Regions from separate parts of the Aeribacillus sp. FSL K6-8394 genome, predicted to be linked through region 2. Evidence: predicted binding sites of a transcription regulator. Region 2 holds the regulator's gene; each other region holds the start of a gene.

Region 1 (2,192 bases), on a different contig from region 2:
GCAAGCTTTAATCGCATCTTCTGAATATTTGACTTGATGGTATTGTTCATATTTTTCTTGAATTCCTTTTAAAATGTTGATCGCTTCTTCAATGGAAGGTTCTTTCACAATAACCGGCTGGAAGCGTCGTTCAAGGGCTGCATCTTTTTCGATTTGCCGGTATTCTTTTAGAGTTGTTGCTCCGACAACTTGAAGCTCACCGCGGGCGAGAGCTGGCTTTAATATGTTGCCGGCATCCATAGAACCTTCCGCAGAACCAGCGCCGACTAAAAGATGAATTTCATCGATAAACAGGATGATGTTTTTCCGGGCTTGCAATTCTTGAATTAGCTGCTTCATCCGCTGTTCAAATTGTCCGCGAATTCCCGTGTTGGCGACAAGTGATGAAACATCCAGCAAATAAACTTCTTTATTTTTTAATTTTTGCGGAACGTCTCCTTGAGAAATTTTTAAGGCTAGTCCTTCCACAATAGCTGTTTTCCCTACGCCTGGTTCTCCGATTAAAACCGGGTTATTTTTGTTGCGTCGATTTAAAATTTCAATCACTCGTCTTACCTCATCATCGCGGCCGATGACAGGATCAATCAACCCAGCTTTTGCAGCATCCGTTAAATTTCGGCCGAATTGATCGAGGAAGCCGTTCTGTTTTCCGCCCCCTGATTTCGGTTGTGCTTGAACAGCTTGGTCAAAGCTCTCAAAAGAGTTTGGCATAAATGATTGAAATAATTCATCGAAACCGCTGAATCCGTAAAAACCACTTGGGATTTTTTGTTTATATTGTTGATAGCATTCTTGACAGAGACGCATTTCTTGTTTGTTGTGATTGATTTGTACATTTAATAAAACATTGGCTTTTCTTGTTTGGCAATTTTCACACAACATATAGCATTCCTCCTTTTTGACTTTGATTAACTTTGACTAAAAGAAGAAACTTCTTTGACTTTCTTTGACCTTTTGGAATCAAAGAGACAATCTCAATCATTCAATAGTTAGATTCACTGTTTGACCTTTTCTGACTTTATTATACTTTGACCTTTTTTGACTTTCAAGTCTTTTTTATAAATTTTTTTCGTCTTTTTTTCCCTTCTTGTCCATATATTGTTGATAAAGTAAGGTGGGTGAAACATGAGCAATAAATGGGTATTGGCACTTCAAATAGCTTCTGTCTATATCGGCACTGTCATCGGTGCAGGGTTTGCAACGGGAAAAGAGATCGTTGAGTTTTTTTCAAAATACGGCGCTGGAGGAATTGTTGGAATTATTTGTTCTGCCGTTTTATTTGTTTGGCTGGGAACGAAAATGATGTTGATCGGAAGACGCATTAATGCATCTTCGTATTTGCAGTTGAACCAATTTTTGTTTGGGACGTTGTCAGCTTATGTAGTCAACGGCTTGATGTTTATGATGCTGATTGGCATCACATCGGTCATGCTGTCGGGGGCGGGGGCGATTTTTGAAGAGCAACTGTCGCTTTCAAAGCAATTTGGAATTTTTTTTACGATTGTGCTTTCCATTGCTGTGATTTCGTTTGGAGTCAAAGGGCTGTCTTCCGTCAATCTATTGGTTGTTCCGCTTTTTATTTTGTTTAGCCTGATCATCTCCATTGAAGCCATCATTAGGGGTGATTTTATCGATTTATCGTTGGATGGAGTGTTTCAACCAGTCAAATCAAGCTTTTTATATGTTTCTTTTAATCTCTCTCTTGCTCAGGCTGTACTTGTTCCGCTCGCAAACGCAATAAAGGATGAAAGCGCCATTAAATTGGGCGGAGTTGTAGGCGGTCTCGGATTAAGCTTCATTTTATTTTCCAGCTATTTCTCTCTTCTGCATTTGCCGGACGCCGGGCTTTTTGAAATCCCAATGGCTGAAATTGTCAAGCAGCTGTTTTCAGGCTTTTATTACATATACATCCTTGTTATTTTTGGAGAAATATTTTCATCGTTGATCGGCAATCTGTATGGTTTGGAACGGCAATTATCATCGGAAAAGCCTTTGGCAAAAATCGCTGGTGTCATTTTCATCCTATTATTATGTTATTTAGTCAGCCTGATAGGATACGGAAAGCTCATTTCCACGCTTTATCCGCTGTTCGGGTATATGAGCATTGCCTTTTTCATATTATTAATGTTCAAAAAAATTCCAGACGATAACAAATCATGATAAAATAGTAGGGAAATGAAGGAGGAGTTTAT
Region 2 (2,192 bases):
TAATGCCTGAGGAATGGCAAATTATGTTGATTCGCATTGTTTTAGCAGTCATTTTAAGTGGATTTATCGGCCTTGAACGAGAATTTAAACGGCATCCAGCAGGCTTTCGCACGCATTTGTTAGTTGGTGTCGGCTCCTGCATGATGATGCTGCTGTCTCTTTATGGCTTTGAAGAATATATGGATCGTTATGAAAATATTCGTTTTGACCCAGCAAGAATTCCTTCTTATGTCATTAGCGGCATTGGTTTTTTAGGTGCTGGAACGATATTAGTGAGAGGGGTTACGGTAAGAGGATTAACGACGGCAGCCTCGATTTGGGTTGTTGCAGGACTTGGCCTTGTTGTTGGGGCAGGAATGTATCCGTTGGCGATTTTTTCTACCTTGATTGTATTGTTGAGTTTGATCTTTCTCAATAAGGTGGAGGCTTTTTTTGCTGAGAAGTCAAGCAAAAAATGGATACAAGTTAATCTTCCAGAAGATGATTTGGTGGAATTTACTCGGAAACTTGAACAATTAAATATTTCTGTTTATAAAATTCATTTTACATTGTCAAAGCCAAAAGAAACTAAACATGCGAAGCGTTCATATTTACTTGAAATTGGCCTTCCAAAAGATGAAATGCCTGAAATCATAAACGAATTATTGAAATTTCAAGAAGTTAAAAAAGTTTTTTAAAGAGCGGGTTTTTTCCATATTGTAAAGGGCAATATTATTAGTGAGCTTTTTTGTTGAAATGACACAAAAAAAAATTTATATTATAATTAAGGTCAAATATAGTCAAAGTCAAGTGACTAGTTGTTATCGTTTAGGAAATAAGCATTACGTAAACATCTTGCCTCCTATCCCTCAAGGATATTGCACATTTCTTGAGCGTTTTGCAATTCCAATCAAAAAGTTGAAGGAGGTGTTTTTCGAGGTGCGGAATATATCTGATATTATCGAGCAATATTTAAAGCATGTATTAGATTCAAGCGGAAAAGAAATTGTTGAAATTAAAAGAAGTGAAATTGCGGATAAATTTCAATGTGTTCCATCGCAAATCAATTACGTGATCAACACTCGTTTTACAATTGAACGGGGTTACATTGTCGAAAGCAAAAGGGGTGGAGGCGGTTATATCCGAATTATGAAAATTCGAATCAATGACCGTATCCAGCTGATCAATCAAATTTTAAATGCCATTGGTAAAAGGCTGTCACAATCGTCGGCGGAGGATATTATTTTGAGATTGGCTGATGAAGAGGTTATTTCAGAAAGAGAAGCGAAAATTATGTTGAGCGTAATTGATCGGTCTGTTTTATATATTGATTTGCCTGATCGAGACGAATTGAGGGCAAGGATGATGAAGGCGATGCTCACCTCGTTAAAATACAAGTGAGGATGTGATGGACGATGATTTGTCAAGAATGTCATGAAAGGCCCGCTACTTTCCACTTTACAAAAATCATCAACGGCGAAAAGACTGAAGTGCATATATGTGAAAAATGTGCACAGGAAAAAAGTGATGTATTCATATTCAATATGAATCCAGGCTTTTCTATAAACAACTTATTGTCCGGATTATTAAATATGGACAGCGCCATTAGCAGCCAAGGGCAAAATGTTTTCAAGAAAAATCAGGTCATTCAATGTGAGAAATGTAATATGACGTTTGATCAATTTACGAAAATTGGTAAATTCGGGTGCTCCCATTGTTACAAAACGTTTTATCACCAAATTACCCCGATTTTAAAACGTGTTCATGGCGGGAATACAACTCACGGCGGTAAAGTACCGAAACGGACCGGTGGAAGTATTCATTTGAAAAAGCGCCTGAAAATGCTTAAACAGGAACTGCAAGAATTAATTGCGAAAGAGGAATTCGAAAGAGCAGCTCAAGTTCGGGATGAAATTCGGTCCATTGAAGCGAAGATAAATGGACGGAACGAAAGGGGAGTATGACATGTCCTTTCAAAAATTTATTCGTTCAGCCATGAGCCCTTGGATGAATCAAGAAGGACCTGATTCCGATATTGTGCTGAGCAGCCGAGTCAGATTGGCGCGAAATATAGAAAATATCAGCTTCCCTACCATTATGTCGAATGAAGAAGCCTTGGCTGTTTTAAATACATTTGAAGAATCATTTTCACAAAGAGTGTTTGACGGTTTAGGGACATTCGTGCTGCTGAAAATGAATGAACTTCAGCCTAT
Region 3 (2,192 bases), on a different contig from region 2:
CTTCCACTTCAAGCTGCCATTTCGCCTTCATTTCATTTGCTTTCTCTTTTAAATTTGCAAGTTCCTTTTGCAACTCTTCCAATCTGATTCGGCTGATGTCATCCGTTTCTTTTTTCAATGCAGCCTCTTCAATTTCAAGCTGCATAATCCTTCTCGTCACTTCATCAAGTTCTGTCGGCATTGAATCTATTTCCGTGCGGATCATCGCGCATGCTTCATCGATTAAATCAATCGCTTTATCAGGCAGGAAGCGTTCTGTAATATAGCGGTGCGAGAGCTCACTCGCAGCTACAATCGCCGAATCATGAATTTTGACTCCATGATGGATTTCAAACCGTTCTTTTAGTCCTCGTAAAATAGAAATCGTGTCTTCCACAGACGGTTCGCTCACAAGCACCTGTTGAAAACGCCGCTCAAGCGCCGGATCTTTTTCAATATACTTGCGATGTTCATCAAGTGTCGTTGCTCCTATGCAGTGCAGCTCACCTCTCGCAAGCATCGGCTTTAACATGTTGCCGGCATCCATCGCTCCTTCTGTTTTGCCGGCCCCGACTATTGTGTGCAATTCATCAATAAATAAAATAATCCGTCCATCGCTCTTTTTAATTTCTTGCAAAACAGCTTTTAATCTTTCTTCAAATTCTCCGCGAAACTTGGCTCCCGCAATGAGCGAGCTCATATCTAAAGCAAATATTGTTTTATCTTTTAATCCCTCCGGTACATCTTTTCGTACAATCCGATGGGCTAATCCTTCCACGATCGCTGTTTTTCCAACCCCTGGTTCACCGATTAACACCGGGTTGTTTTTCGTTTTTCTTGATAAAATTCGGATCACGCGCCGAATTTCTTGATCACGGCCAATGACAGGGTCAATTTTTCCTTCTTTCACCTCTTTAACTAAATCACGGCCGTATTTCTCCAATACTTCATAAGTGCTTTCTGGATTAGGTGATGTCACCCGAGCATTCCCCCTTATTTCCTTTAACACTTTCAATATGGCAGCTTTTGTTAATTGATATTGCTGAAAAAGCTCTCTCACTTCTTTTGAGCTCGATTCGGAAAATGCCAATATAATATGTTCAACTGATAAATAATCATCTTGAAAATCTTTCCTTATTTCGTCCGCTTTTGCAAAAGCTTCTGAAAGAGTACGGGAAATATAAATATTTACCTCACCGTTTCCGTGAACAGATACTTTCGGCTTTTTTTGTAAATACTCGTTGATCGCTGCCTCAATTTGTTGTACAGGACATTTAAGTTTTTCTAAAATTCTTGGAAAAATCCCGTCAGACTGCCGCAGAAAAGCAAGTAAAATATGAAATTCATCCACTTCTTGATGTTCATGTTCTTTTGCGATTTTTTGAGCTTCTACCAGACCTTTTTGCAGCTTCTCCGTGAATTGATTTACATCCATACCGAAACGCCCCTATTTTGACTTTTTTTGACCTTTAATTTTATTATAACTTCTTTATAAATCAAGTAAAGCCATTCGTTTTCAGAATGGCTTAGCGTTGTTCGAAATATTACGGCTTGCGCTTATAGGTCCAAACCCGATTATGGTTGGATGTTTCGGGGAATCGATCTCCTGCTTTGAGTTCAACCTTTTTGGGATCGACCACCATCGATCCGGTCTCGCCGACTTCGATGTAAATTCCGTTGTTAGGTGCTTTTTGACCAGGTCTGAATTGACGATTTTGACCCATGAATCATCCCTCCTTGGACATTATTGTTGGCTATCAGAAGATTTTTCATGTATAGACAGAAACACCTTTGATAATTTTCATTATGTGATGTACTTCGAAACTTTACTCAACGCCCAAAATCGAACTCACTGCATATGGCATCCTTTTGAAAAAATCGTTTAAGCGTGCAAGCACCGAATGCTGGGTCAAAAGCTCTTTTTACTGTTTCTGTGAGAATCATCATTTATAATTATTTCCAAAATCGTCTCACTGTCGTTCTTTTTTGTCTGGATATACATGCAGTAGAGTAAAACCTTTCGCCCCGGTTTCAAATCGAGTAGGAGGGAGCGATTAACTCCCGTCCTCTCACACCACCGTACGTACGGTTCCGTATACGGCGGTTCAATTAAGATAATTGACGCAAGTCTTTATAACTTCCGTGAATAGCTGTTCTCTTTATGCCAGTGGTCACTCCACCCTCCAAGAGATCTCCCACGGGATTCACCGCTT

What was found. Region 2 encodes CtsR, which represses protease genes until heat stress. Its sites were predicted from a motif close to ATGGTCAATAAAGGTCAAACA; they were not measured.
Region 1: the regulator CtsR is predicted to act here: its motif matches at 1,000-1,020, upstream of NSR00_RS02065 (ATP-dependent Clp protease ATP-binding subunit).
Region 3: the regulator CtsR is predicted to act here: its motif matches at 1,429-1,449, upstream of clpB (ATP-dependent chaperone ClpB).

Annotation. Positions count from the first base shown of each region.
Region 1 covers NZ_JBBPAA010000001.1:455,389-457,580, forward strand. Annotated here, with positions in the region: gene NSR00_RS02065 (ATP-dependent Clp protease ATP-binding subunit) at 1-882, opposite strand, end outside; gene NSR00_RS02070 (YkvI family membrane protein) at 1,126-2,160, shown strand.
Region 2 covers NZ_JBBPAA010000002.1:106,334-108,525, forward strand. Annotated here, with positions in the region: gene NSR00_RS12890 (MgtC/SapB family protein) at 3-677, shown strand; gene NSR00_RS12895 (CtsR family transcriptional regulator) at 919-1,380, shown strand; gene NSR00_RS12900 (UvrB/UvrC motif-containing protein) at 1,395-1,943, shown strand; gene NSR00_RS12905 (protein arginine kinase) at 1,945-2,192, shown strand, end outside.
Region 3 covers NZ_JBBPAA010000001.1:102,830-105,021, reverse strand. Annotated here, with positions in the region: gene clpB (ATP-dependent chaperone ClpB) at 1-1,414, opposite strand, end outside; gene NSR00_RS00445 (YjzC family protein) at 1,524-1,703, opposite strand.